2 regions of the Paenibacillus shenyangensis genome follow, and region 1 is predicted to be linked to the other one. Evidence: riboswitches for the same ligand, from Rfam matches in the RefSeq annotation. Region 1 holds a riboswitch; the other holds the start of a gene.
The links. A riboswitch is a leader RNA that binds a small molecule or an ion and turns the genes downstream of it on or off. The one in region 1 is predicted to bind S-adenosylmethionine.
Positions count from the first base shown of each region.

Region 2: it holds a riboswitch for S-adenosylmethionine, as region 1 does, so the genes downstream of both, H065_RS0123755 (methionine ABC transporter ATP-binding protein) here and metA (homoserine O-acetyltransferase MetA) in region 1, are expected to answer to the same signal.

Region 1 is NZ_AOIG01000003.1:132,431-148,357, reverse strand. Features, by position in the region: gene H065_RS0102085 (aspartyl-phosphate phosphatase Spo0E family protein) at 1-30, shown strand, start outside; gene H065_RS0102080 (hypothetical protein) at 191-748, shown strand; gene H065_RS0102075 (cob(I)yrinic acid a,c-diamide adenosyltransferase) at 768-1,334, shown strand; gene H065_RS0102070 (RluA family pseudouridine synthase) at 1,353-2,354, shown strand; gene H065_RS0102065 (arsenate reductase family protein) at 2,422-2,784, shown strand; gene H065_RS0102060 (hypothetical protein) at 2,975-3,403, shown strand; gene H065_RS0102050 (5'-3' exonuclease) at 3,666-4,553, shown strand; gene H065_RS0102045 (phosphodiester glycosidase family protein) at 4,554-5,663, shown strand; gene H065_RS0102040 (ROK family protein) at 5,955-6,854, shown strand; gene H065_RS0102035 (DsbA family protein) at 6,838-7,620, shown strand; gene H065_RS0102030 (disulfide oxidoreductase) at 7,626-8,096, shown strand; gene H065_RS24985 (HAD-IA family hydrolase) at 8,467-11,667, shown strand; gene corA (magnesium/cobalt transporter CorA) at 11,866-12,801, opposite strand; SAM riboswitch class I at 13,281-13,417, shown strand; gene metA (homoserine O-acetyltransferase MetA) at 13,569-14,510, shown strand; gene H065_RS0102005 (PLP-dependent transferase) at 14,676-15,866, shown strand; gene H065_RS0102000 (aminotransferase class I/II-fold pyridoxal phosphate-dependent enzyme) at 15,871-15,927, shown strand, end outside.
Region 2 is NZ_AOIG01000035.1:34,035-49,961, forward strand. Features, by position in the region: gene H065_RS0123700 (peptidoglycan D,D-transpeptidase FtsI family protein) at 1-940, shown strand, start outside; gene H065_RS0123705 (peptidoglycan D,D-transpeptidase FtsI family protein) at 1,376-3,379, shown strand; gene H065_RS0123710 (metal ABC transporter solute-binding protein, Zn/Mn family) at 3,671-4,738, shown strand; gene H065_RS0123715 (metal ABC transporter ATP-binding protein) at 4,789-5,580, shown strand; gene H065_RS0123720 (metal ABC transporter permease) at 5,595-6,512, shown strand; gene H065_RS0123725 (metal ABC transporter permease) at 6,502-7,392, shown strand; gene H065_RS0123730 (Cof-type HAD-IIB family hydrolase) at 7,975-8,724, shown strand; gene H065_RS0123735 (DUF456 domain-containing protein) at 8,950-9,435, shown strand; gene H065_RS0123740 (putative polysaccharide biosynthesis protein) at 9,688-11,322, shown strand; gene H065_RS0123745 (thioredoxin family protein) at 11,356-11,712, shown strand; gene H065_RS0123750 (COX15/CtaA family protein) at 12,065-13,078, shown strand; SAM riboswitch class I at 13,866-14,021, shown strand; gene H065_RS0123755 (methionine ABC transporter ATP-binding protein) at 14,160-15,176, shown strand; gene H065_RS0123760 (methionine ABC transporter permease) at 15,176-15,850, shown strand.

The DNA of each region.
Region 1 (15,927 bases):
CGACTTACCAATAAGAAACCACCACTATAGAATCATGTAGAAAGCATAGAAACTGTATATACCTAATCATTGCTTATACATACGCAGTCATATTCGACTATATGCCGAAGATCCTGATTCAGGGTCTTCTTTTTTTACGCCGGAAAGCTATGGTATGATGAATTGTAGCTAAGTTGAAGGGGGAACACCCGTGAAGGTATGGACAAAAGGAATAGTACTGATCATCAGTCTGCTCATGGTCGGTCTGCTGGCTGGATGCGGCGGACAACCATCCAAAGATCCAAATCAGGTAAAAGTGTTCATTATGGGTAGTGAAGGGTTTCCGCAGGAAATGGCGGATCAGATTCAACAGAAACTGCAGCAGAAGCTGGGCAGCAGCCTGACCGTAACCGTCAGCACAACTCCGGTCTATTCACCGGAAAAGATGGTGCTGGAATACGTCGACCGTATGGATGATATTATTATTCTGCCGGAAAATGATATGAAGTCCTATGCGACCAGCGGGGGGCATCTGGTATTGGATCAGGATTTTGATGCCAAAACCTATGCCAAGGGAGTTACCAAAGGCGCTGTGAATGAAGAAGACACCGATCCTGCCAAGCAGAAAGAACATTTATTTGCCATCCCTGTAAATCAGATGGCAGTGTTCAAGGAAATCGGTTATACCAAAGGAGATCTGTATGCGACCGTACCGATTTTTGCCAATCATGACAAGGCAGTTCAGGTACTCAAAGCGATGATTGAATAAAGTAACAGGAGGGAACTCTTTGGGCATTTATACACGAACAGGTGATGAAGGACAGACCTCGGTAATTGGCGGCAGAGTGAGCAAGGACGATATTCGTGTCGAAGCCTATGGTACGATCGACGAGCTGAACAGCTTTGTCGGACAGGCAGCCGCATTGGCAGAAGGAGAGACTTTCGAAGATCTGCGCGAAGATCTGCTGCTGATTCAGCAGGAGCTGTTCGATTGCGGTTCGGATCTGGCCTTCGTCAAACTAAGCGAAAGCAAATATAAGGTTCAAGAAGAAATGGCTGTGCGCCTGGAAGAATGGATCGACCGGTATGAAGTGGAGAATCCGCAGCTGGAACGCTTTATTTTGCCGGGAGGGCATGCACTGGCTGCTGCGCTGCATGTATGCCGTACTGTCTGTCGCCGGGCTGAACGACGTACGGTTACTCTGGGTGCAGCGGAAGAAATCAATCCGTCTGTACGCAAGTATTTGAACCGGTTATCCGATTATTTCTTTGTCGTGGCCCGTACTGCCAATGTGCGTAATGGTGTCGCCGATATTGAATATGTACGCAGCCAAAAAGTATTTCGCCGCAGCTGAGAGGAATGTGTCACAGGAATGAAGAGTGAAGAGGAAGTACAGAAAATGTATTATGAGCCGATCGTCTATCGGATCGAGCCTCAGGATGAGGGAATGCTGCTAAAGACGATTCTGAACCGGCGTATGGGTATCTCCCGCAAATTAACGTCCCGGATCAAATTGACAGAACACGGCGTCAAGCTGAATGGTGAGCGGGTCTATGTAGATTACAAGGTTAGGGCAGGCGATATCGTGGAAGTGCGTATGGAGCGGGAATCCTCGGACGATATTCTGCCACAGCCGCTGGATTTTGATATTATTTATGAGGATGAGCATCTGCTGATTATTAATAAAAAAGCAGGCATTATCGTACATCCAACCCATGGTCATTATACGGATACACTTGCTAATGGAGTTGTCTATTATTGGCAGCAAAAGGGAGAGCAGTTCCGCTTCCGTCCGGTCCATCGCCTGGATCAGGACACATCCGGTGTACTTGCTGTCGCTAAAAATCCATATGTGCATCAGCATATCTCCGAGCAGATGATTCAGGATCAGGTGTTCAAATCGTATCTGGCGTATGTGCATCATCTGCCGCAGCCTGCATCCGGGCGAATTGAAGGAGCGATTGACCGTGATCCCGATCAACCGCATCTGCGGATTGTGACGCCGAATGGCTATTATGCGGCTACCCGCTACAAGGTAGTAGAAGAATTCACCGGTCAGGATGCAGCACTGGTATCCCTGCAGCTGGAGACAGGACGTACTCACCAGATCCGTGTGCATATGAAGCATATTGGTTGTCCGCTGATCGGCGACAAGATGTATGGATATGCAGATCCAGTATCATCGCAAATAAAGGAGCCCGATGCACCATCCGAGGCTATTCGCAGACTGGACGAGCTTGCAGGTCGGCAGGCGCTGCATGCCTACGAGCTTGGCTTTGTTCATCCGGCTACCGGAGAGTATATGACATTCCAGGCTCCACTGCCGGAAGATCTGGCTCTGCTGGACGCTTCTCTGCGCGGCGATCAGCAATAACCTATGTACATGAAGCGTCCAAGCCGATTGGAATATTCATGTTACGATCAAAGGAGAATCAACAAATATGAGTAAATTAACGGTTTATCAATACCCGCAGTGCAGTACTTGCCGTAATGCGATCAAATGGCTGCGTGAACAGGGGCATGAACTGCATCTGGTGCATATCGTGGAATCGCCACCGAGCGCCGAGCATCTGCGTGAACTGGTCGAGCACAGTGAGCTGGAATTGAAGAAATTTTTTAATACAAGTGGTGAAGTGTACAAATCCATGAATCTAAAAGAAAAATTGCCTTCCATGAGTCCGGAAGAACAGCTGCAGCTGCTGTCCGAAAATGGAAAGCTGATCAAAAGACCGATCGTCACCGATGGCGACCGGGTTACGGTTGGATTCAAAGCCGATATGTATGAATCCGCCTGGAAAGCCTGATTGCTCATAAATCGATTAGTGATCTCATGCCAATATCCGTCTAAACGGTACGGCATGAGATTTTTCATTTACAGATATTCCCTTCTGACCGATAAATAAAGTAACTGAATAATACCTGTTTATAGTTATAGTGCTTCATTTATATAAATCATCGGTTTGTTCAGTGAAATTATCATTTGGAGGCGGAATCATGAACACGATATGGACGAAAGCATCGGCCATCGTACTACTGACCACATCATTGGTATTGGGTGGTACATATGTGCCGGCACAGGCAGCTTCATCAAGTTGTACGGTTACACTGACTAATGTAAAGATGATATCCAATGAGCATGTTGGCAATGAATGGTATACCGAAGCCAAAGCAGGCGGCAAACATTTGAGCGAAGGACAGAGCGTGACTGTACAGACTGGTTCCAATGGCAAAGTCTCTTTGTATGCTTATGTTGAAGAACAAGACAAAATTCCGGATCAGGGCAGTGCCACCAAATCGGTAAAAGTATCTTCGATTTCTACTCGGGGAACTTCTGTCACCATGCAGGTGACGGTAACAGAGAATCGTGGACGTTATTCAGGTAACGAGGCAGTCTGGGAATTTACGTACAAGCTCAAAAAGTAAAAGCATAATATAAAATGGAATAAACCAAGTGCATACAGAAGCTCCCTTTCTATCTATACAAAGGGAGCTTCTGGCGTATAAAGCGATGCGGACCGTCCGTTATCAGACATATGAGCATAAATTGCAGCATCAGGATGCCGACGGGTATGAGAATGCAGAGATGACATGGGTAAATTGGTTGCTGTGAACAGTTGTACAGTCAGCTGCATATTCGGTATGATATAGTCAAACTGGTTTCATATGTATAGGAGAGAAGACACAATTGACAGAACTTAATGAACGTAAAATGATGTTAGTCGACGGAATGGCTCTGCTGTTCCGTGCGTATTATGCCACTGCCCAGACTGGCTATATTCGCCGTACCAAGTCTGGTATTCCAACCAATGCCGTATATGGATTTGTACGTTATCTATGGGATGCGGTACGTCTGTACGAACCGACTCATATTGCCTGCTGCTGGGATCTGGGTACCCAGACTTTCCGCCGCGAGGAATTTGCTGCCTACAAAGGCAACCGAACCGCTGCACCGGATGATCTGATCCCGCAATTTGACCTGATTCTGGAAGTGACCGAGAGTATGGGTATTCCGAATCTGAGTGCGCCGGGATATGAGGCGGATGACTGTATTGGTACGATTTCCCGTGAACTGGAGCAGAACATGGAAGTGCTCATCCTGACGGGTGATCATGATATGCTGCAGCTGGTCGATCATCGCACCAGTGTGATTATTATGAAAAAAGGCTATGGCAATTACAGAGTCTATACGCCGGAGTCCCTGCTGGAAGAAAAAGAGCTTACTCCCGAACAGATCATCGATATGAAAGCACTGATGGGGGACGCCAGCGATAACTATCCGGGTGTAAAGGGAATCGGAGAAAAGACTGCTACAAAACTCGTCAAAGAATACGGCTCGGTCGAAGGGATTCTGGAGAATCTGGAGCACTTGACTCCATCGGTTCGCAAAAAAATTGAAGCAGATCTCGATATGCTGCATTTGTCACGTCGATTGGCAACGATTCATCGCCATGTGCCTGTCGTCTGCACCTTGGATGAATGCCTGCTGCTGCTCAATGATGAGGCGATAACGAGCAAATTTGAAGAGCTGGAGATCAAGAGTCTCTGTTCGATGCTGGGAGTGGGCGTGTTTTAAATGAAAAAGACTATCCTTCTCCTGGGTTCTGTACGCAATACAGCGCTGTTGCTCTGTATAATGCTTCTAATCTCTATTTGGCCTGCATCTTCTTCCCAAGCGATTGCAGCAGGTTCATCAACATTCAAGGTCTCCACGCAAAAAGTAAATGCAGCAGGTCGTACATTTAACGTGCAGACGGTACGTATCCCCAAAGGTACGGCTACTGCTGTCGGACTCGCAGACCGTCAGGTAGGGCATACCGCTTCTCTTGCTGCCATAGCCCGTTCGTATGGAGCAGGTGCAGCAATCAATGGTGCTTTTTTTGAAGCTTATGGCGGCCCGCCTGATCCGTACGGAACCTTGATCTCTGGAGGGCGTCTGCAGCATTTGGGCCGTTATGGTACGACGATTGGATTCACCAAGGATGGCACCGCCAAAATGGACAGTCTGCGTATCTCGGTTACCGGTACGGTTACTCCTGCAAAAGGTCGGGGATCAAGCTGGTATGCAACCTGGTTTAACCGTACACCAGGAACAGCTGCCGGTACGTCGATCGTCTACACGCCGGATCGTGGAGCATCTACCGGGTTCAGCGGAGGAATAGCTGTAACAGTTGTGCAGGGAAAAGTTATCCGTAAAGCGAATAATAAAAATACATCAATTCCTAAAAATGGATATGTAATTGTGTATACCGGCAGTGAAAAGTCGACAGCAGACCGTTTCGAACCGGGAGCACAGGTCAAGATGAATATCGACTACCAGGATATGCATGGCAAGGATATTGCATGGCAGGATGTGGTAACTGCTGTTGGTGCAGGTCCGCGGCTGGTAGATCATGGACAAGTGGCACTGGATGCCGCTGCCGAAGGGTTTCAGGACCCCAAAATCCTGAATGCTTCGGGCGCACGCAGCGGAATTGCCATTATGCCAGATGGTTCGGTCCTGATCGCTACCGTGCCTGGAGCGACGATGAAGCAGTGGGCTGCCGTCATGCAGAAACTCGGTGCCCGGGATGCGATGAATCTGGATGGTGGAGCCTCTTCCGGTATGTATGCGAACGGCAAAACGATTACTTCTGCCGGTCGTCCGCTCAGTAATACGCTTGTATTTGGAGGCAATCGTTCTTAAGCGATATAGCGGTGCAGATGGATACGAAGAGATCTATCGCTGCATCAATGCATAATCACCAGGCATTGTTCTGCATATCATACAGTAGTGATGTCTATCATTTGGCAAAGTTCCGTATCCCATTACAATGATAAATCGGATATACGAACAGGATCTGCGCAGTTTCTGAATCTTAGGACCTTTTATCAATGTCGACATCTGTCCGACACAGAAAAGGCGTAAGATCAGAGACTGATGCAATCCGAATTACCGATAATCCACAAGCATATTGCAAAGGAGACGCATAAATTCATGAAAAAACTCGGAGCAATCGAAGCAGGCGGTACCAAATTTGTATGCGGTATTGGAACAGAGGACGGACAAATTCTCGAACGTGCCAGCTTCCCTACAGAGACACCGGAGATCACAATGAAAAACGTGGTTTCATTTTTTGAAGGAAAAGGCATTGAAGCACTGGGAGTAGGCTCATTCGGACCTATTGACCCGATTCCGGGCAGCCCAACGTACGGATACATAACAACAACGCCCAAGCCTCATTGGGGACAATTTGATATTATCGGACACTTAAAACAGCATTTTGCTGTTCCTATGAGCTTTGATACCGATGTGAATGGTGCTGCTCTCGGAGAGTATACCTGGGGAGCAGCTAAAGGCCTGGATAGCTGCCTGTATATTACGGTAGGAACCGGTATCGGTGCTGGCGCTGTAGTCGATGGCAAAATGCTGCACGGACTGTCCCATCCGGAAATGGGCCATATCCTGGTTCGTCGTCATCCCGATGATACATTTGCAGGATTCTGCCCATATCACGGAGATTGCCTTGAAGGTATGGCAGCAGGTCCTGCTCTGGAGAAACGCTGGCAGGTGAAAGGTTCCGAATTGACGCCGGATCATCCAGCCTGGGAGATGGAAGCCTACTATCTGGCACAGGCACTGATGAGCTATGTACTGATCCTGTCGCCACAGAAGATCATTATGGGCGGCGGCGTGATGAAGCAGGAGCAGCTGTTCCCGCTGATCCGCGAGAAACTGCAGCAGCAGCTGAATGGCTATGTGCAGCACCCGAGTCTACAGGAAAATCTGGATCAGTATATTGTTTCCCCGGGTCTTGGCGACAATGCCGGACTATGCGGCGCAATTGCACTGGCGAAGCTGGCTCTTGAGGGAGAGGCAGGTGCAGACGTTGTCTAATTCCAAACCTGGCAAGAAAAAGATCAATCCGGAAATCAAACGCCAGAAAAATCAGGAACGTCTCGAAAAAGAACGCATACGTCAGCGGAAAACGATGCGCAATCTGATCATCGGTACCGTAGCAGTGATTGCAGTAGTTGTACTGCTGATTGTATTTATCCCGAATAATAACAACACAGCAGGTACCAGTAGTTCGGCACCGGCAACATTCGATTATGCCCAGCTTCCGTTCAAAGGCAAAACGGATGCACCAGTCAAAATTGTGGAGTTCGGCGATTTTAAATGTCCGATCTGCAAGCAGTATAACGAACAGATTGTTCCGCAGATCGAAAAAGATTATATCAATACCGGTACAGCTGCACTATATTTCTCCAACTTCCCGTTTATTGGTGAGGATTCCAAAACAGCTGCGCTGGCGGTAGAGTCGGTCTATCATCAGAAAAATGAAGCGTTCTGGCCTTATCTGGATAGCATCTATGCCAATCAAAAAGATGAGAATACAGAGTGGGCGACGACCGACTATCTGGTTCAGCTGGCGGAAAAAGCCAATCTCGGTATAGATACTGCCAAACTGCGCGAGGATATCGAGAACAAAACCTATGCCAAGCAGGTAGAAGCCCAGTATGACAAAGGCGAAGCCTTACAGATTCCGGGCACGCCGTCTATCTTTATTAATGGGGTACAGTATACCGGCGATCTGGGTGACTACAAAGCTCTCAAACAGGCGATTGAGCAGGCGAAGACCGCTGCCGGATCGGAGGGATAACTCCGATGCAGACAGGTGGCTTCAAGTCCTTTCTGGCGAAGTATTATCTCTTTCTGGCCTGGATTGTAGCAATCGTCGCGACAGGAGGAAGTCTTTACCTGAGCGATGTACTGAAGTTTGATCCGTGCAAGTTATGCTGGTTCCAGCGAATTTTCATGTATCCACAGGTCATTCTGCTCGGTATTGCCGCTTATCGGAGTGATCGCCGTATTGTAGGCTATGTACTGCCGCTCAGTATTATAGGTGGCCTCATTTCCCTGTATCATTATGCAGAGGAACATATTCCTGCACTTGCACGTGTAACGCCGTGTACCACAGGAGTGCCCTGTAATCAGGCGTATTTCGAATTGCTTGGTTTTATCACGATTCCGTTTATGGCATTTGTGGCATTCGCACTGATTGCCCTGCTGCTATGGCGCGGAAGCCGTGCATATGATGAAGTGGCTGATGCTGAATTCGCCTATGACGAAGAATAACAACAGAATCTTATCGCTTCATAAGCACCTGACAACAATGGAAGTGCCAATGTATGGAGTGTGATCTTATTCTGATGCTTGTAAACAGCAAGGTCCCTTTCTATAATCTTAAGTAGAAAGGGACCTTTGTTATATCCGGAATTGTAGTTTATTGCATTTTTGGTCACCGTTTTATTCGGGTTATTCAAATTTATTTTGCTTTAATTTTTTTGTAAGAGCTTTCATGGTTGAAATATGGTTAATTATTTCAAGGGTATGTTTATGCAATTGAATTAGGTACGCACCTGTAGACAGCAATGGCAGTTATGACATTACTATTAGAAGCAGCATAATCTGAAGCAGCATTTCAAATCAGAAAGGAGCCAGCGGAATGAGAGAAGGAACAACGATCTATGAAATAGAACCGTGGACGATTCGAGAAACTTTATATAATCCGCAGTATAACCGCCGCAGTGAGACAGTCTTTACCGTAGCCAACGGCTATATCGGGATGAGAGGCCACTTTGAGGAAGGTATGGATGTACCGGAAGTGGATGCACTAAATGGTACATATCTGAATGGATTTTATGATTCGGCAGATATCACGTATGGTGAGGAGGCCTATGGTTATGCGCGCAAGCGGCAGACGATGCTGAATGTGACAGACAGCAAGATTATCGAGCTCTGGATCGAGGGAGAACGCTTCAATCTGCTTGCCGGACGGTTGATTGATTATGAACGTACTCTGGACATGCAGACCGGTATACTTACCCGCCAGATCACTTGGGAAAGTGGTACAGGTAAATGTATTTCGATCCGGATCGAACGCTTGGTGTCTTTTGCCAACAAGCATGTAGCAATGATTCGCTACACGGTGAAGCCGCTTAATTTCTCGGGAGAAATCACTCTCGTCTCTGCACTGAACGGCGAAGTGCACAATGAAATCTCCGAAGGCGATCCACGTGCCGGAGCCGCTTTTAAAGGGCAGGTACTGAATACGATTGGCAAGCATGAGGAAGGTACCCGTATAGCACTGGAGCAGCAAACCTCCGAGACGGAATTCCACCTCTGGTGCGCTGCCGATCATCGGGCGAACCGCAAATACAAGCTAAAAAGCGAACAGCAGGAACAGCGCCTGGAGAAACATTTTACCTTTAATCTCAAGCAGGATACCGAGGCTGTACTGGAAAAGGGGATTGTCTATTACACCTCCAAAGACTACGAGATTGAACATCTGCCTATTCTGGCAGAATCCACGCTCAAGGATGTCATGAAAGATGGATTCAAAGCGCTGGCTGATCTGCAAAAGCAGCGTCTGGATGAATTCTGGGAAACCGCCGATATTCAGGTCGAAGGCGACGAAAAACTGCAACAGGGACTGCGTTTCAATGCCTTTCATCTGTTCCAGTCTGTAGGCCGTGATGGACGTACCAATATCGGTGCCAAAGGGATTACCGGGGAAGGTTATGAAGGTCACTATTTCTGGGATACCGAGACGTATATTATGCCGTTCTTCCTGTACACACAGCCGGATCTGGCACATCAGCTTCTGGAATTCCGTTATCATACTTTGCCCAAGGCGAGAGAGCGTGCTGTCGAGATGGCAGGATCGGGTGCCCTCTATCCATGGCGTACAATCGGCGGGGAAGAAGTATCTGCTTACTATCCGGGCGGAACTGCGCAGTATCATATTAATGCCGATGTAGCCCATGCGGTTATTCAGTATACAGAAGCGCTGGACGATCAGGAATTCCTGCGAACCAAGGGACTTGAGATGCTGGTAGAGACCTGCCGGTTCTTCATGTCTGCAGGGGACTGGATTCCGGGTAAAGGCTTCTGTATCAACGGAGTAACCGGACCGGATGAATATACCGCAATGGTCAATAACAATACCTATACGAACATGATGGTTAAGGATCAGCTGGAATTCACTGCCCGTGAACTTAAAAGATGGTATGATACCGATCCCAACTCCTATGAAGCGATGATCTTTAGCCCGATGGGACTTACCAATGAAGAGATCGATGTATGGGAACGAGCAGCAGATTCTATGTATATTCATCGTCAGAGTGGTCTGATCGGACAAGATGATTCCTTCCTGGATAAAGGGATCTGGGATTTTGAAAATACACCGGCAGAGAAATATCCGCTGCTGCTGCATTTTCACCCGCTCGTTATTTACCGCCATCAGGTACTCAAACAGGCCGATCTGATTCTGGCGATGTATATGCTGGGACATCGGTTTACCAAAATGGAAAAGGTACGGAACTATGCGTATTACGAGCCGCTGACCACACATGACTCTTCCCTGTCTGCTGCGATCCATGCGATTATGGCTGCAGAGCTTGGAACAATGGACCCTGCTTATGATTTCTTTATCCAGTCGGCGCGTATGGATCTGGATGATTTCCATAACAATGTCAAAGACGGTATTCACGCCGCTTCCATGGCAGGCAGCTGGCTGACCATTGTTGGCGGATTTGCAGGTATGCGTCAATATGCAGGCAAGCTTCATTTTGAACCGAAGCTGCCACCAGGCTGGACACGCTACAGCTTCCGCGTACAGTTCCAGAAGCGTCTGCTGGAGATTACAATTGAGGACAATCTGACCACGTATCGACTGGTACGCGGTGAACCTATAATCGTCACCCATTATGGACATGAACGACTGGTCGCTCTGACCCAGCCGCTGATCATGAAGAATCGCGCGCTGCAGGCTGTTATTTTCGGTCTGGAGGGTGTACTGATGCCGCTGCCGGAGAAGCAGGATATTTACTTTGGCGGTACACCTGCGCAGCTGCCTCCATTAACTTATGTACCAGAAGAGCCTCCTACAGTGGAAATGGATGAGAATGGAGTACTTGGCAGCGCAGGCAGCCCATCATCAGAAGGCAATGGCAAGCCGGACCATTCGGTTACAGAACCGTCAGCTCCATCTACGGTAGATGGCGAAGCGGATAGCAGCACAGGTACCGAAGCCGCAGGTACTTCGGCTGATACTGAGAAAGCATCGTCTGATGGACAAAACAACACATCCAAATCCAAAGACAGCACATCACCTGCCCAGTCGGAACCGGCTCAAGATGCATCAGCTGTTCAGAGCAATGATGGGGAAGATACTATCATGGATAACCAGCCGTCACCGGAATGGGATCCTTCGGTACTGAGTAATCCTTTGTCTCATGAATATATTTATCGTGAATATCTAATGCCCGGCTCCATTGAACTGCTGCAGCAGCTCAAAGAGCAGGATGTAACGGTACTGCTCGCGACAGATCGGCCGGATGCCAAGGAAATTATGGAACGTCTTGGTATTATTGATTATTTTGCATCGATTATTCAGGCGCAGGATATTGAACATCCGAAGCCCGATCCGGAAGTGTTCGTGCTTGCGGCAGAATCGGTCAATGTACACCCTTATCATTGTATGGTTATCGAGGATTCCGCAGATTGCCTGCGTTCTGTGCGTGAAGTCGGCATGAAGACGATTGGTGTCAATATCCAGCACGTTGTGGATCATGCGCACTTTACCGTAGCCAGCCTGACTCACCTGAATGCAGAGACTATGAAAAGATGGATGGAGATTCCTTGATCACTGGTCTATGTTAGAGTGTTCATAGTGAAAACATGCTAATAAAGTCTAGCAGGCTATCTAACCCATCTGGAACAGAATGGTAGCCGCCGTGAACAGATAATTTGCTTGAATCAGATGAACCGTAACCTATTGCAAGACACAAAAAAAGCTGTCCCGATCCCTGTTTACAAGCAGGGCAGGACAGCTTTATTCATTTCAGATCCAGTCTTTTTTGCGGAAAGTGAAGAACATGGTCAGACCGAGAATAATCATAATACCAATTACCATCGGATAACCAAAATGCCACTTCAATTCCGGCATATATTCAAAGTTCATTCCGTAGATACCGGTAATTACGGTCAGCGGCATAAATATAGTCGTAATCGCGGTAAATACGCGCATAATTTCATTCGCACGATTGGCGATACTGGACTGGTAGGCTTCACGTAAGTTACCCATCAGATCGCGGAATGTGTCAAACATCTCGGAGACTTTGACCGCATTCTCGTACACGTCACTGAAGTATTTTTGAAGCTGGTCATCGATCAGACGCAGATCTTTTTTATTCAGTGTATTGATAACTTCGCGCTGAGGACCAAGTACACGCTTAAGCCAGAGAATCTCGCCGCGCAGACCGATAATTTCGTTCAGATGCGACTTTTTGGTATTCATCAGGATATTTTCTTCCAGACGTTCAATCTGGTCTTCGATTCGGTCACCGACCGTAAAATAGTTATCCACTACCAGATCGACCAGCAAATACATGAATTTGTCGGGACGACTTACTTCCTCTTCCCACAGAATCGGCTTGAGCGTCCGTAGTTCACTTATTTTCTGACGGGTCACTGTGATGATAAAATGACGTCCCAGGAAAATATTCAATGCACGCAGGAAAATCTCTTCATCGTCAAAACGAATGCTGTTAACAACGATAAAATAATGGCTCTCGTAGATTTCAATTTTTGGACGCTGCTCTTCATCGCCCATCATATCCTCAACAGCCAGATCATGCAGCATAAACAGCGGTTGAAGCAGGATCAGGTCATCAAGACCAGCGTCAATCCAGTAAAATCCCTCTTCAGGAGCCACCAGCGCTTCATTAATATCTTCAATGAGTGTAAAGTTACCAGCATTCACGTGCCGAATTTTCATATTCCTCTACTCCTTTTTTGGTTAAAGTGAGCAGGAAAATACACGGCAATCATACATACTTATTTAAAGCTTCGCTTTATATGAAAAAAGTACCTTTTCAAACATGGCGCGCTCCTCTGGTATCGTATTGTCGTTCATTTCCTGCAGTTGTGACTTCCTGTACTGCCAGCTGGGCCTCGGGTCGCCTTCCATCTTGAAATTCACCTCTTTGGATTCAATTACTTTTATGAAAAACATGAAAATACGTCAAATACTTGTTAAGTATACCGTGGGGACAGCAGGCTTTCAAGCTTTAAAAACAATCATGCCTGATAACTTATTTATCGGCCCAACTTACCCTTGACGATAGGTGCAGAATTAGTATAAATTATGATATAAGTAATTCAGCGCTTGTCGAAATAAGCGCAGCTGGCTTTTCATAAAAAGCAGTTTATATGCAGCAACCATCTTATACTTATACCAATAATTGAATAAAGCGAATCTTATCAAGAGCAGGTGGAGGGACTAGCCCTATGAAGCCCGGCAACCGGCGGTCATATACCGTACGGTGCTAATTCTAGCAGAGATACAGGTACATCCTACGATGAAGTATCTGGTATCTGCTGACAGATGAGAGAGGCGCTTATAGACGTGGACTCCACGGATATGACCTTTCTCAGTATGCAAGACAGAGAAAGGTCTTTTTTGCATATATAGCGCTGTATTCTCCATCTTGCATGCACATCCATATCCATCCAACTTTCATTGACCCCAAGGAGTGAATTCACATGCCGATCAAAATCCCGGATAGCCTGCCCGCCAAAGAAGTACTGGCTGGAGAAAATATTTTCGTTATGGACGATTCCCATGCGTATCATCAGGATATTCGTCCACTCAAAATAGCACTACTTAATCTGATGCCGACCAAAGAAACGACCGAGACCCAGCTGCTGCGTCTGCTCGGTAACAGTCCGCTGCAAGTGGATATCTATCTGCTGCATACCGAATCGCATACGTCCAAAAATACATCTGCCGAATATCTGAACACCTTTTACAAAACGTTCCAGGAAGTACGTCATCTGCGCTTTGACGGTCTGATTGTAACCGGTGCACCGGTAGAAACACTGGACTTTGAAGATGTGAACTACTGGGAAGAAATCCAGGAAATCTTCAACTGGAGCAAAACGAATGTTACTTCGACCATGCATATCTGTTGGGCCTCGCAGGCGGGGCTTTATCATCATTTTGGCGTTCCCAAAGTGGATCTGCCAGAAAAATGCTTTGGCGTTTTCCCACATACGCTCAACAAAACCAATGTCAAACTGCTGCGCGGCTTTGACGAATTGTACTATGCACCGCATTCGCGCCATACCGAAGTGAGACATGAAGATATTGCCAAAGTGGAAGAGCTGGAGATTCTATCCGAATCCGAAGAAGCCGGTGTATACATCGTAGCTACCCGAGATGGCAAGCAGATCTTCGTCACGGGTCATTCCGAATACGATCCATTGTCCCTGAAATGGGAGTATGACCGTGATATCGCCAGAGGCATGGATATTGCTGTTCCCAAAAATTATTATCCAAATGACGACCCAACACGTACCCCGCCGTCCACCTGGCGTGCACATGCCAATTTGCTGTTTGCCAACTGGCTAAATTATTACGTATATCAGGAGACTCCATATGATCTGGGCAATGAGAAATCTGAAGTGGGGCAGTATTCCATTTAGATGCGAGCTTTTACCAGATTGGGAATGAAAAACGTACGATAGGTACCACTAAACTGGCAAATTATCATAACACTGTGCCCAGAAGTATAGCACTGTACCTGGCGCAACATTGATCATCCAAATCACCAACCTACAGCTCACATATCCCGGAGGAGGAAATTACGAATGACGGAACACAACGCAAAAAACGAATCCCTTAATATTGAAAGCCGGCTGGCACAGATTGGCTCTGTGCAGGAACCGGTAACCGGAGCGATTAACTTTCCGATCTATCAATCTACCGCTTTCCGTCATCCGGCACTGGGCAAGAGCACAGGCTTTGACTATATCCGTACGACGAATCCGACCAGAGCAGTATTGGAGCAGGCAGCCGCCGAACTGGAATCCGGTGATGCCGGCTTTGCCTGTAGCTCCGGTATGGCTGCGCTACAGACCATTTTCTCTCTGTTTGGACAGGGCGATCATCTGATCGTTTCCCTGGATCTGTATGGAGGAACTTACCGTCTGTTGGAGCGCATTTTGTCCAAGTTTGGCATTACTGCTTCTTATGTGGATACGAATGATCTGGAAGCGATGGAGCAGATTCGCCAGGAGAATACACGAGCGGTATTTATCGAGACGCCTACCAATCCGCTCATGATGATTACCGATATAGCTGCAGTAGCAGGCTGGGCCAAGCAACACAATCTGCTGACCGTCGTGGATAATACGCTGCTGTCTCCGTTTTTCCAGCGTCCGATCGAGCTGGGAGCGGATATCGTCATCCATAGTGCGACCAAATATCTGGGTGGTCATAATGATGTGCTGGCAGGCCTGATTATTACCAAAGGCAAGGAATTGTCCGAGGAAATGGCTTTTCTGCATAACTCGATCGGTGCCGTACTGTCACCAACCGATTCCTACCAGCTGATGCGCGGGATGAAGACACTCGCTCTGCGTATGGAGCGTCACGAGTATAATGCGACCGCGATAGCGACTCATTTGCAGCAGCATCCGCAGATTGCCCAGGTCTATTACCCTGCACTGCCGGATCATCCGGGTCATGAAGTACAGAATCGTCAATCCAGCGGTAATACCGGCATTTTCTCTTTTAAAGTAACTGATGCACGTTATGTAGAGCCGCTGCTGCGTCATATCAAGCTGATTGCTTTTGCCGAAAGTCTGGGCGGTGTGGAATCACTGATGACTTATCCGGCGATTCAGACACATGCTGATATTCCGCTGGAAATTCGTGATGCGATTGGTGTGGATGATCGTCTGCTGCGCTTCTCGGTAGGAATTGAGCATGTAGATGATCTGATTGCCGATCTGGATCATGCACTGGAAGCGGCACGACTTGAAGTAGAAGGGGCGTGAACAGATGACCAGCAATCAGGAACATAACAATCATCAGACCTCGGCTTCGGCGCGGCATACA
Region 2 (15,927 bases), on a different contig from region 1:
TACGATCAAAGAAGTATATCGTGAAGGTCATGCTTCCTCCATGGTATTGATGGGATCGGTTATCAAGCCGCTTACCGTACTGATTGGACTCAAAGAAGGACTGATTTCACCTGGATCAGGATATCAAGATAGAGGTTATGCCGAGTTCGGTAAAGAAGGTCATGAGACCAGAGTACGTAACTCCAGCGGTCACGTATATGGTTATTTGACACCATCTACAGCAATTCAGCATTCTTCTAATGCATTTATGATCGATGAAGTGGGCTTGCCTTTATATCGTAAATATCAGGCAGACTCGATTAATGTATGGGATAAATATATGAAGCAATTTGGATTAGGCATATCTACGAAAAGTGGGCTGCCTGGCGAAAGTAAAGGTTCAGGTGAATATATGAACTTGGAAGCTGCAGGTAGTGCCCAGGCTGCGATGGCGTTTGCTTCCTTTGGACAGCAGGGGAAATATACAACATTGCAGCTGGCTCAGTACGTAACTACCCTCGCGAATAAAGGCAAGCGTCTAAAACCACAGTTTGTCAGCAAGATTACTGACTCTGAGGGGAATACGGTCAAAGAATTCAAGCCGGAAGTTGTGAATACGATCAATCTGCCGGATGAATATTGGAACACAGCGATCAACGGTATGCGCAGTGATGTACCAGTATTCAAAGATTACAAATATGATGTTGCTCGTAAAACAGGTACATCCGAGCAATCTATTTATGGACATACTGTCGATAACGGGGTATTTATTGCGTTCGCTCCACGTCAGAATCCCAAACTGGCCGTAGCTGTAGTTATTCCGGAAGGTGGATTCGGGGCACAGAGTGCTGCCCCGGTAGCACGCAAAATTTTCGAAGCCTATGATCAGGAATACGGTCTGGATGGCATACCGAAAAAGACAACTGCGGCAGATACAGAAGCACAGGACAGCAATCAATAATAAAGTAAGATGAATTTTCGGTTTAGACAGTCATTGAGTATAAGGGCTAAACCTAGACGGATAATCATAGTTAGGCAGCAGGGAGCAGACGATATAACGTTTGCTCCCTGTTTCTTTTTATGGATAATAAACAATAATGATATAGTATTGTTAGGTCGATTACTGTCTATTTCCATATAGCAGGTATGGACTACCTTATATAATGATATCAAGCAGAAGATGATACGTAACCATTACAAGACGACAATTATGAGGTTTGTCAGCAGTCTGCTGGTCTTACTGGCTAATGGGGTTAAATAGATATTGCATCTAGGATGTGTTACTACGTCTGGTTATGCTAAAATGAAGAAACAACTACATATTATGGAATGCCAGATTAATCAGGCACTCTAAAATACAGTACACACCTAGAATTAGAGGAGGTTTATAACGTTCATGAAAAAAATAGGTTCATCCGAGTCGGAAGAGTTTGAAGAGAGTCACCGACGCCAGTTTTCGATCCGGCTGAATATTTTCTTTTTTGCTACTTTTCTTATATTCACTGTGCTTGTGGTACGGTTGGCTATTTTGCAGTTTGTGGAAGGGCCTACATTGACGGAGGAAGAATCAAGTATTACCAATAATGAGACACCGATTCTGCCGAGCCGCGGAATTATCTATGATGCTTCAGGCTCCAAGATCGCGTATTCGATTCCAACACAATCGCTGTATTTTACATTGAATAAAGATTATCAGCTGGAAAAGAACAAACCGGAATTTTACAAAATTGTCGGGGACCTGAAGCGTGTATTTAATACATACGGTGATCCGGACAAAAAAATGACGGCTGACGAGATTATTGATGCAATGGATATTACGTATCGCAAAAACTTCGGTTATACGCCGCGCCGGATTAAAAAGGATCTCAGCAACAAGGAAATCGCTTATTTCCTAGAGCATAAAAATGAGTATCAAGGTATTGAAGTCCGTGAGGAAAGTATTCGTCAATACAGCCCAGATCGCGTAGCAGTTCAGGCGGTCGGTTATCTACAGGGGTTCTCTGGCGTTAAAGCAACTGTAAAGAAATACAAAAACAGAAGCAATCTTAGCGGAGCAGATAAACGTTATCTGGATACAGAGTTTGTAGGTATGGATGGGCTCGAGTACATGTATCAGGATGAATTGCGTGGTAAAAATGGAGTACGCAGTACTCCAGTAAATGCCTTAAACCGTGCTGATGGACGTAGTGAGCTGACTCCTCCAGAAAAGGGTCACAACTTATGGATGACCATTAATAAAAATGTACAGCTTGCTACACAGCAGGCGATTACCAATCAGGTCGCCCAGCTACGCTACCAGCGTGGTACGGGTAATGCACTAACCGGCTATGCAGTAGCTATGGAAGTAGAAACTGGTAATGTAATCGCGATGGCAAGCATGCCAGATTATGATTCCAACATCTGGTCCAAATCACCGTCAGGACAACAAATTGCAGATCTGGCATCCATTTACCCGAACGGTACCATCCGAGAGATTTATAATGGACGACGCGCATCTTCCATGGTGTTGCTTGGCTCCGTTATCAAGCCACTCAGTGTAATGATTGGTATGAAGGAAGGACTATTCACTGCCGATACATGGTATTACGATCGTGGTTATGCCGAGTTTGGTAAAGCGGGACATGAGACCAGAGTACGAAATGCATTGGGAGAAGTACTGAATTCATTAAATCCGACAAAAGCTATTGAAAAGTCTTCGAATGCTTTTATGGTTGATATGGTTGGTAAGCAGCTTGTTGTTAAATATGGCAGCAAATCGATTGATGTATGGGATAAATACATGAAGGAATTCGGTCTTGGTGTATCGACCCAGAGTGGCCTGCCTTATGAAAACGAAGGCCGGGGCGAGTATACGAATCTCAAGGCAGCAGGTAGTGTGCAGGCTGCGATGGCGTATGCTTCCTTTGGACAGCAGGGACGTTATACAACGCTCCAGCTTGCCCAGTATGTTACTACCATTGCCAACAAAGGCAAACGCCTCAAGCCGCAATTCGTCAGCAAAATTACTGATGCCAAAGGTAACGTTGTAAAAGTAACCAAGCCGGAAGTGCTCAATACCGTCGACTTCCCGCCGGAATACTGGAATACCGTTATTAACGGAATGCGGAGTAAAGTGGAAGTACTGAAGAATTACCGCTACGATGTAGCTCGTAAAACTGGTACCTCCCAGCAGTCGGTATACGGCAAAATTGTCGATAACGGTGTATTCATCGCCTTCGCTCCACGTGATAATCCAAAGCTTGCGGTAGCCGTAGTTATTCCAGAAGGCGGATTCGGTTCCAAAAGTGCGGCACCTGTTGCAGTCAAAATTTTCGACGCGTATGATCAGGAATACGGTCTGGATGGCATTCCAAAGAAAAATACATCGACCAGTGAAGGTGAAGAAGCAGCATCGCAATAATGGACTTTCGATGATTTTTCCAACAATAGTAGGAGCTATCCTATTGAACAGCAAGTCAATCAGCATAAAAGGCACTTTCCTCTGCGGAGGGAAGTGTCTTTTTTGTGTATGCACAGTCTGGGTTTTAGCACTTGCATTTTGACATTTCACCCCTTAAAATTTGCACTAAGGAAACATTATTTCTTTATATAAAAATAAAGTCATATGGGCAATATTTTTGTTGGGTAGCAATAATAATCCGATTGAAACTGCACTTATAACATCTGCTAATAAAAGAAAAGGAGAGAAATGATGAAGCGAAATGTAAAAACACAAAAATTACAGAACAAAATAAAAGCCTCTATCCTGAAGCACGTTCAAACGATCAATAACCGTAAAACGGTAACCAGCCAAGCGAGCAGTTCTAACAATAAGCGGCTTACAAAATATATTACTGTATTTTTGGGGTTGCTACTGCTTATATGTATTGCCGGCTGCAGCAACCCTTTTGGATCGGAAAATAATGCCGAAGCCGAATCTACAGGCAAATTTCGGATTACAGCTACTACAGGGATGATCGCGGATGCTGCCCGTCAAGTAGGCGGAGAGCATGTATATGTAACCGGTCTGATGGGCCCCGGCGTGGATCCTCATATGTACAAAGCTTCCCAAGGTGATATCCGCAAGCTGGATGAAGCCGATCTGGTCTTATATAACGGACTGCATCTGGAAGGCAGTATGACAAATATTATGGAGAAAATGAGTCGGACACGTGACGTAACCGCTGTAACAGCTTCAATTCCGACCAGTGAGCTGCGGCAGAGCGAGGAGAATTCCAGCGAATATGATCCGCATATCTGGTTCGATGTGAGTCTGTGGATGCAGGCAGTCGAGCAGATTCGGGATTCGATGATCGCATCCGATCCTGGTCATGCAGAAGATTACCGGATCAATGCAGCAGCCTATTTAGCTGAACTGAAGCAGCTGGATAAAGAAGTCCGGCAGCAAATTGCCCGCATTCCAAAGCAAAGCCGCGTACTTATAACAGGTCATGATGCTTTTGGTTATTACGGAGATGCATATGATATCGAAGTCCGCGGATTGCAAGGGATCAGCACAGCTTCCGAATATGGTTCACGTGATGTAAGTGAGCTGCGCGATATGCTGGTAGAGCGCCGTATCCAGGCTGTTTTTGTAGAAAGCAGTGTATCTGCCCGCTCTATGGAAGCTATTATCGCCGGAGCTGCGCAGCAGGGACATACTGTCCGTATCGGTGGTGAATTATACTCGGATGCGCTGGGTGAACAAGGCAGTGCTGCCGGAGACTATATAGGGATGGTTCGCCATAATACAGAGACGATTGTAAAAGCACTTCGGTAATCACCAATGACCCTTATATTCAAATCCAATTCAACAAGGGAGGAATCAATATGAATAAAAAACCTGTAAATATGCCTGATCATACAGCAGTCAGTCCGTTACATGCTCAAGGAATCACCGTAGCCTATCATAAACAGCCTGTTGTACAAAATGTATCGTTTAAGCTGGACGAAGGCCGGCTGGTCGCGTTAATTGGCCCCAATGGAGCCGGCAAATCTACTTTGCTCAAAGCGATGCTCGGACTGGTACCTGCAATCCGTGGTGAAGTTAGTGTGTATGGACAGCCTTATGCCAGTCAGCGTAAACGGATCGGTTATGTGCCGCAGCGTGAATCGGTAGACTGGGATTTCCCAACCAATGCGCTGGATGTGGTATTAATGGGCACTTACGGACGACTTGGCTGGTTTCGGCGTCCAGGAAGGCAGGAACGAGAGATAGCGATAGAATCCTTGTCCAAAGTCGGCATGGCGGATTATGCGAACCGTCAGATCAGTCAGCTGTCCGGAGGCCAGCAGCAACGTGTTTTTCTTGCCCGTGCGCTTGCTCAGCAGGCTGATCTGTATCTAATGGATGAACCATTTGCCGGTGTAGATGCCGCTACTGAAAAAGCGATCATTACTCTGCTGGAACAGCTCAAGCAGCAGGGTAAGACCGTACTGGTCGTACATCATGATCTATCGACGGTAGAGGCCTATTTTGACGATGTACTGCTATTGAATCGTGAACTTATCGCAGCAGGTCCGGTAGAGATGGTATTCAATACCGAGATGCTGCAGCGTACGTATGGTGGTCGGCTGACCTTTTTACAAGATAGCGGCAGCATGATTATGACGGGGAAATAGGAGGAATAATAGCGATGGATATGCTTGTTTATATCGTTAACGATCCCAATATTCGCTGGATTATTCTCGGCTGCATGCTGCTTGGTCTTAGCAGTGGAGTTATTGGCTCATTTATGGTGCTGCAGCAGAAAAGCCTGATCGGCGATGCACTTGCTCATGCGGCCCTGCCGGGAATATGTATTGCCTTTATGCTGCTGGGAGTGAAGTCGACGGCCGGATTTCTGATCGGTGCGCTAATTGCCGGTATGCTGGCAACCGTGGGAATCCGCTGGATTACCGAATATTCCCGGATCAAGCAGGACGCAGCAATGGGGATTGTTTTATCCTTTTTCTTCGGGATTGGTGTCCTGCTGCTGACCCGCATTCAGCATAGCGGCAATGGTGGACAGAGTGGGCTGGACAAATTCCTGTTTGGACAGGCAGCTTCCATGATGCGGGAAGATCTGTATCTGCTCACCGGTATCAGCATCGTACTGATTACTGTCTGTACCCTGCTGTTCAAGCAGTTCAAGCTCGTGAGCTTTGATAGGGGCTTTGCAAAGGGACTTGGCTGGCCGGTTGTCTGGCTGGAGCAGATCATTCTACTGCTGACTGTATTTGTCGTCGTAGCAGGTATTCAGGCAGTCGGTGTAGTGCTGATGTCGGCGCTGCTGATCACTCCGGCGGTAGCAGCACGTTACTGGACAGATCGTCTGCATATTATGATCATACTGGCAGGGATATTCGGTGCTGTCAGTGGTGCTGCAGGAACCGTATCGAGCAGTATGGTCTCCCAACTGCCGACAGGACCTGTTACCGTGCTTGCAGCGACGCTGATTTTTGCAATATCTGCGCTATTTGCACCGCGACGGGGATGGCTTGCCCGCCTGTGGCAGCATCGACGGAATCGGCTGGAATGGAACAACAAGGGAGGTGTATCGCATGAGCAGTGATTTCTGGATTATGCTGACGGCAGCACTAATGTCAGCCAGCTGTGGTCTGCTGGGCTGCTTTCTGATTTTGCGTAAAATGGCACTGATCGGCGATGCGATCAGTCATGCGGTACTGCCGGGGATTGCGATTGCCTTTCTGCTGAGTGGAGGGCGAGATTCGATGGCGATGATGATCGGAGCCACTGCGCTGGGGCTGATTGCCGTATTTCTTATTCAATGGCTGCAAAGCTCCGGTATCCAGTCGGATGCATCGATCGGTATTATTTTTACCGCTTTGTTCGCTGTCGGTGTGATTCTGGTCAGTCTGAATGCTCGCAATATCGATCTGGATCTGGATTGTGTCCTGTTTGGCGAGATCGCCTATGTACAATGGGATACCTGGATGATGAATGGTATGGATATGGGACCACGCTCGGTCTGGATGCTGGGCTTTGCATTATTGGTTATTCTGACGCTGCTGGGACTGTTTTACAAACAGTTCAAAATTACCGCCTTTGATCCGGCGATGGCAGCAGCCTGCGGTATTCCGGTCATGCTGTTCCATTATCTCTTGATGGGTATGGTATCGATGACATCAGTAGCTTCTTTTGAGAGCGTAGGTGCCATTCTCGTTGTAGGTATGCTAGTTATCCCTGCTGCTACCGCTTACCTGCTGACCGACCGCCTTGGCCGAATGCTGATTTACAGCGTTATCGTTGGCGTTGTTAGCTCTATTGTGGGCTATTATACTGCCTATATACTGAATGCCTCGATCGGCGGCAGTATCGTAACTATAGCAGGTATTTTTTTCATTATTACGTTCCTGTTGTCTCCACGCCATGGTATCTTGTTCCGCAAATTACAGCAAAAACGTATGGCCTCATCCATGACGTCTAACTAAAATAATATTGGGATTTGAATAAATCAATCCTAATGGAAATAGACAGGTTTTGACGAAATGACCGGTATACTGCTGGTCATTTTTTGTTGCAGAATCAAATTCAATATATTGAACAAGGTACAACCCATTACCAGCAATCCCTTAAAATAAAAGAGTCAGTAACAACGTGATTAATTATGAAGTGAATATTTAAGAGGTAAAAAGTAAAAAAACAAGAAATAACAAGTATGAAGTATGCAAACAGCACGGAACGAAGGCAAGGAAATAAGGGCAAAGGACGACATTGGAATAGAGGAATCTACATGTACTCCTAATTCATAGATTCCTCTACTCCACCGGAGGACGTGCCCTTATTCCTTACCGGAGTGGATACAATGTCAACCACTTAAATACATCTCCACACCACATCTATATCACAAACGTAGCTGCTGTTGCCATGTACCATTCTAACGTCCACTTTACAAAAGCTTTTGTGAGCGTTGAGCATAATATGCTAAAATACCTCTGATACGCCATAATTCGTAGCTGTTAACTTCACAGTTTACAAATAAATAAAGAAAATGGATGGAGGAACACCTCATAATGACAACACGCAAATACAAGCTGCTCGCTCTCGATATGGATGGCACGCTGCTCAACGATAATCACGAAATCACCCTGGAGACGAGCAAATGGATCAATAAAGCTATGGATGAAGGCATTCATGTCTGTCTCTCTACCGGCCGCGCAGCCAGCAGTGCATTACCTTATGGACAGGAGCTCGGACTGGAGACACCGATGGTTACCGTCAATGGCAGTGAGGTGTGGAAAACACCGCGCGAACTATATCGCCGTACATTGCTGGACCCGGATCTGGTACGCAAGATGCATGATTTGGCTGTAGAGAAGGATGTATGGTTCTGGGCGTACGCTGTCGAGCGTCTGTACAACCGTGACCGCTGGCTGGAAAATACACCGCTGGAGCAAATAGAATGGCTCAAATTTGGTTATAATACCGAAAACGATCAGCTGCGTCATGAGATCCTGATGGCACTGCAGGATATGGGCGGTCTGGAGATTTCGAACTCTTCTCCGCACAATCTGGAGATTAATCCACTCGGCATTAACAAAGCAGCCGGTATTGCCGAAGTCTGCCAGTTGCTGAATATTGACATGTCCGAAGTCGTCGCGGTAGGTGACAGTCTGAACGATCTGGCTGTTATTCAGGCAGTAGGACTGGGTGTAGCCATGGGTAACGCTCAGGAGACGGTCAAACAAGAAGCTGATCTGGTGGTAGCCAGCAATAATGATGACGGAATTGTCGAAGTCATTCGCGATCATATCCTGATCTAATCTTTTTGTGTTCTGTTGATCTCCTGCATTTTGAAACCAATGTGTCATTTGGACAGTATACAGGTATACAAATAGTAGAGTATATCTACGGGAACGATTATGCTGATCTGCGCTGGATACAGAGTAGATGCAGTATGAAGACACCCCAAAGTTAATGTCTGAATGACAGGAATGATGATGTGCCGATTCGGATCGCACGAAACGGTCAAAGGAGAGAGACGAATGATGGAAGTAATAGGTTGGATACTGGTCATTGCTCTGTTTGTGGTAGGGATGCTGGGTACGATATATCCTGTACTGCCGGGAGCATTGGCGATATATTTTGCATTTTTCGTATACGGATGGTTTTTCTCGTTCGCTGAGTTTGGACCATGGTTCTGGATTATCCAGACCGTTATCGTAGTTGTGCTGTTTGTAACAGATTATCTGGTCAGCGCCTATGGCACCAAAAAGTTCGGTGGGACGAGGCTGTCGGTTATTTTGTCGACTATCGGTCTGATTATCGGTCCATTCGTTATTCCGGCCTTCGGTCTGATACTGGGTCCACTGATCGGTGCACTTGCCGGAGAGCTGATCAGCGGCAAGAACTTCCAGACTGCCCTCAAAGTAGCCTGGGGAACGATGCTAGGACTGCTGTCCAGTGCCATTGTAAAAATTATTCTGCAGCTGGCTATGATCATCGTCTGGATTATCTGGATTGTGGTACATTAAGCGAGTGTGCATTGCGAATTACGCAACAGCTTGTCTATAATAGTAATGCTGACGTAAGACGACGACCGGAAGGCCAATCAGCCTTCCGGTTTTTTGTGCCGGTTCGGTTACATAGACAGTCTGTAAGCTTCAGGATTTTATTGCTGATTCCTGCTGTACCTACAATAGTCAGCAGGTGACAAAGCAAAACATATAATGAAACGATTTAATTAGTATGCATCCATGATGTGACTGGAGAGAAGGGGAATTATTTTGGCTAAGGCAGAATCATTTATCAAAGGAACGATCATCTTGGCCGTGGCGGCACTGGTCGCCCGTGTGCTGGGACTGGCTCAGCGTGTACCGCTGGAGCATTTGTTAGGTTTTACCGGGGATGCGGCTTTCTCGATTGCCAATAACGTGTATCTGATGCTGCTGGCCGTCGCTACAGCGGGTATTCCAAGTACACTCAGTAAAATGGTATCCGAGCGATATGCGCTGGGACGTCCGCATGAAGCACAGCGCATTTATTATGCAGCACTGCTGTTTGCCGGAGCGGCAGGGGTGGTCATGACACTGCTTCTGTACTTCGGAGCGCCTTATTATGCAATGTTGTCCAAGGAGCCGGCGGCGGCATTATCCCTGCAGGCGATTGCACCATCACTGCTGTTGTTCCCGGCGATTGCCATGATGCGTGGTTATTTCCAGGGACGCAATATGATGATCGCAGGCGGTGTCTCCCAGATTGTAGAGCAGTTTGCTCGTGTGTTTACGGCCATTTTGCTGGCGTATCTGCTGGTTCGTATTGGTTATGGGGATGTGGAAGTTGCTGCAGCAGCTTCATTTGGTAGTGTACTCGGCAGTATTGGTGCTTTTGTGGTAATGATTTACTTTACACTCAAGCTGCGCAAACAGGATGCCGCGAACCGTCTGGAAGTGAGAGCAGACGGGGAAGCCGTTATTCCGTTAAGCCGGATTTACAAAGATATTTTCAAATTATCGATTCCAATCGTTATTGCTTCCCTGACGATTCCGGCAGTCAATATTATCGACAGTACCATCATCAAACCGCTGCTGATTGATCAGGTTGGCAATCTGGCGGCAACGGCTTCACTCGGGATTCTGGGACAGCGTGCGCAGAGTATAGCGGGTATTCCCCCGATTCTGGCGATAGCGCTGAGTACCTCGTTGATTCCGATTATCTCGGCCGCCTATGCCCGCAAAGAACAGGAGAATCTGCAAAAACAGATGACCCTTGCCCTGCGAATCTCGGTACTCACCGGTGTTCCAATTGTACTGATGCTGGCGACCGCTGCTTATTGTATTAATGGATTATTGTTCAGCTCACGTGACAGCGTAGGGGCAGATGCACCAAGTATTATTGCGCTGCTGACTATCTGTACGATTTTCCAGATTACGATGATGACCAGCAACTCCATGCTGATCGGAATCAATAAAGTAAATCGCTCGATGGTCCATGTACTGGCCGGAATTGCACTCAAACTGGTATTGAGCCTGGTGCTGTCGCAGTTTCTTGGCATCTACGGTATTATTGCTGCGACCGGATTATGTTTTGTTCTGATTACGATTCTCAATCTGCGCTCCCTGCATCAGGTCGTTAACTTCTCTGTATTGGGCAGCCGCTGGCCGGGATTCCTGGTTACGGTTGTTGTGCTTGCACTGGTCGGACTTGGCCTGAATCAGGCAGGAATCGGATTGACGGCATGGATGAACGACAGGGTTGCATTTTTCATCGGTTGTTGTATGGTAGGAATAGCGACACTGATAGTGTATCCGGTGATGCTGGTGATCTTGCGCGTAGTACGTGCAGAGGAATTGTCTTCGTATCCGAAGCCGCTGCGTAAGCTACTGACACCACTGATGCGCCTGCAATCTCGCAAAGCCTGATTATTTATTATTCATCAAGGAGGGTATAACCCCATGCAAATGATTAATTCAAGCGAAAGCTTTTATACAACTATTAACTCTGCCAAACTGACTGTAGCTGTCTACAAAGCTGACTGGTGTGTAGATTGTAAATTTATCGATCCATTCATGCCGGAAGTGGAAGCCCAGTATGCAGATCGTCTGCAATTGGTCGAAGTGGATGTGGAGAGTGTAGGAGATGTGAGCCAGGAGCAGAATATTATGGGTATCCCAAGTTTTGTAGCCTATGCCAACGGCAAAGAACTGGTTCGCTTTGTAAATAAAGCCCGCAAGTCACGCCAGGAGATTGAGCAGTTCCTCGATCGTGCAGTAGCTGTATATGCGGCGCTGAATACACAGACAGCCGAGTAAGAATGTACACTTGGAAAAATATAAAGGATGATCATTTGATCACTTAGAAAGGCATGGAAGATCATCCTGCCATATTAAAAAGCAGCTTTCTCCAAGCATGGAGCTTGCCGGAATCAGGGTAACACGAATTTACCAGGATACCGCAAGCTCACGGAATGCAGGAGAGGCTGCTTTTTTATAAATCCTGTATCCGGGTATCAAACATCATATCGACACCTGTTCGATTCTGTCATACTACAGAGATTGATCATTTTTTGTCACAAACCTGCCGCTAGGAACGAGCCAGAATTGATATAATAAGATTGACTTCAAATGAACGTCACTATCATATAAATAGCGGGTGATTCTCATCATGGCCAAAAAGCCACTAATAACAATTAAGCAACTGAAATGGCTGAGCTATATAACCTGTCTCGCCATGTTTCTCGCAACGATGGGCGGCCTCGTCGTAACCAAAACAGGTTCCGGTATGGGATGTGGAGCCCAGTGGCCGCTGTGTCACGGCCAATTTATCCCGGCTTACACGATCGCTTCATTGATTGAATATTCACACCGTGCAGTCAGCGGATTTGCCGGACTTACGGCACTGTTTTCTTTTATCGGATTTATGTTCTTTAATAAAAACAAAGAGCTGCGCGTGTATGCTGCATTCACTCTGTTCTTTGTTATTTTGCAGGCGATTATGGGCGCATTTGCAGTAGTATTCTCCCAATCGTCTCCAGTCATGGCACTGCATTTCGGTTTCTCGATGATCGCATTTGCCAGCTCCGCGCTGCTCGCCTTCAGTGCACGCCGACTGCATCTTCGTCAAAAGATTCATGATATCGCCGATGAGCCTCCAGTTAGCAAAGGGTTCCGCAACCTGACCTGGTTCGCTACAATCTTTACGTATATCGTCGTGTACACAGGAGCATTTGTTACGCATACCGATTCCCGTGGTGGCTGTTCGGGCTTCCCGCTCTGTAATGGAGCGATTATCCCTGAATTGTCCGGCGGTGTCGCAGTAGCCTTTTTGCACCGTGTGGCTGCTGTCGCACTCGTGATCGTGATCGCTATTCTCGCCCATTATGCCTATCGTCGTCATCCGCATAATCCGGGCATCCGCAAAATGGGTCTGCTGGCTATCCTGCTGATCCTGCTGCAATTCGTTAGCGGAGCAATCAATATTTTCACCATGTATGTACCGGAAGTCTACTTCTTCGCTACGATGTCACATACCCTGATTATTCAGTTCCTGTTCGGTGTTCTCTGCTACATGAGTCTGCGCGTATGGCAGCTCAGCCGCGGTTCCTACGGTCGCCTAGCACCCAACGCATGGGGAGAAGGTACAAGGACAGCCGATCAGAAGACAGGTACCGTACACTGATTGCGTATAGTGTCTTATGAATTAAGTCTGCAATCAGGTTCGCACATAAAAATGGAGTTTATATCGCATCTGCATATTATGTATTCTACAGATCATTCGTCTAATTGATCCTCCAGCCGTCCATTAGTTATTTGGACGGCTTTTTTATTGGTATCGCTAGACAGAGCCACATATAAGCAAACACAGCAAACATTTACCGTAGTGCCCCTATCTTTGTCTAAAACAAAAATTCCCACCTTCCTCTAGCTGCGAGAAGAGAATTCTACCAATGACCGACATTTAAGAATGGAGATCGACCGCTGCAAGCGGTTGTTCAGGATCTCCATTCTTAACCGGAGAGAATGGTAGAATCTCTTCTCGCAGCGAATGAAGCATACCCTCACGAAGCAAATGAAACATCCTCTCACGAACCAAACCCCAAATCAACAACACCCGCCTCACCAAAATTAAAGTCCATGAAAATCAATTTTCTTTGCATAACTATTCCTCCAACATCAAAAACAAAAAAGCTCTAACATATTCGGCCCACCTGGACGAAAAAGTACTAAAGCCCACTAACTTGCTACCAAACGGCTCCAAAGCCCATCCAGAGGCAAGTTTATTAGCACGCTGACCAATTTCATCCTTTAAATATGTAACTTTTTACTAATCCCAAGTATTCTGATGAACTTTAAAGACTATTTGATGAAATTTTGCTGAATCTATCGAAAATCCATATATTTTTGCTTTACAAACGATGTGATCTTCAATATACTGAGTAAAGATTTTCATTCGACGTTTTCATATTTTCTTATCGAGAGTGGTGGAGGGACTGGCCCGATGAAACCCGGCAGCCGATTTGGAAATGACCGTTAAGGTCTTATTTTCCAAATGACATGGTGCTAAATCCTTCAAAATGGCAGATGCATAATTTATAGCATCCTGCGATTTTGGCAGATGAGAAGGCAATATCTAGATGATAGAGAGCCCTTTTCTGCAAAGGGCTCTTTTTGTGTATAAAGCGGTCGCTTGAAGAACAAATAAGGACATAACAGCATGAAAGCTTGAAATAGAGCAAGATGCGAGGAGGAGGACCAGCAGCTTGATTCAACTGGAGAATTTGACCAAAACCTATGGCAAAGGCAAAAATGTAACCCCTGCCTTGTCCGAACTGAATCTCTCGATCGAACGTGGCGAGATTTTCGGTGTTATCGGCCATTCGGGTGCTGGTAAAAGTACACTGATACGATGTATTAATTTATTGGAGCGACCAACATCCGGACGGGTATGGATCGATGGAGTGGATCTGACCCGGTTGAGCAAGTCAGCCTTGCAAGCCCGTCGCCGCAAGATCGGCATGATCTTTCAGCACTTTAACCTGTTGTCTTCGGCTACCGTCTATGACAACATTGCTTTTCCGCTGCGGCTCGTCAAGACCCCGGAAAAGAATGTACGTGCCAAAGTAGAGGAATTGCTCGCGCTGGTCGGTCTGGAAGCTCATGCAAGCAAGTATCCGGCCCAGCTGTCCGGTGGACAGAAGCAACGTGTCGGTATCGCCCGTGCACTGGCAAGTGATCCGGATGTGCTGCTCTGTGATGAAGCGACATCCGCACTCGACCCGCAGACGACAGATTCGATTCTCAAATTGCTGCTGGATATCAACCGCCGTTTTAACCTGACCATTGTGCTGATCACCCATGAGATGCATGTGATCCAGAGCATCTGCGATCGTGTCGCTGTTATCCATCAGGGCGGTATTGTGGAAAAGGGTCCTGTGGCTGAAGTGTTCCTGAAGCCGCAGCATCCAGTTACCCGCGACTTTATCAGCCGTGAGTACAGCCAGGCTGAACTGCTGGATACGGCGCTATCTGCACCACATGGTGCTTCTGCACTGGCTGTAAAGATTTCGTTCCTGGGAGATAAGACATACCAGTCTATTCTGTCACAGACCGTGCGTCAGACGGGGGTAGATTTTGCCATTATTCAGGGAACCATCTCCACACTGAAAAATGTGCCTTACGGACAGCTGATTGTCCGTTTTGAGGGAGAAGAGGCGCTGATCCGCCGTACGATTGAGATATTGACCGGCGAAGGCCTGGATGTGGAGGTGATTGAGTAATGGATGTAGGTGCACTTGATTTTACGCAGGTAGACTGGACAGAGTTTGGTACAGCTACAAAGGATACACTCGCCATGCTCGGTGCTTCGGCATTGTTCACCCTGATTCTGGGATTGCCGCTGGGAATTATCCTGTTTATGTCGGCTCGCTCGACATCGCCTATTATACGTGTGGTATACAGCGTACTATCGGTAATTGTGAATATTCTTCGCTCGGTTCCGTTCATTATCCTGATCGTGGCTTTGCTGCCGCTGACGGATAAGTTGGTCGGTACGACGATTGGTGTCAAAGGAACGATTCCGCCGCTCGTCATTGCAGCAGCGCCGTTTTTTGCCAGACTGGTAGAGACAGCATTGCGTGAAGTCGATCGCGGCGTAATCGAAGCTGCTCATGCGATGGGCGCTTCCGTATGGCAGGTCATCACCCGGGTACTGATCCGGGAAGCGATGCCTGGACTGATCGCTGGTCTGACAGTCACTGTCGTCGCTCTCGTCTCCAATACGGCGATGGCTGGTATGGTAGGCGCAGGGGGACTTGGAACCCTGGCGATCAACTATGGATATTACCGCTATGAGACAGCCGTTATGCTGGTAGCTGTCGTGCTGATGGTCATCATTGTGCAGGTACTGCAGATGATTGGCGACCGTCTGGTGATTTATTTTTCAAGAAGATAATAAGGAAGAAACGTCGGTACAGCCTGTATCATTCGTTCTGAACTTCATATCTTCATCCTATATACCAAACTATCTTA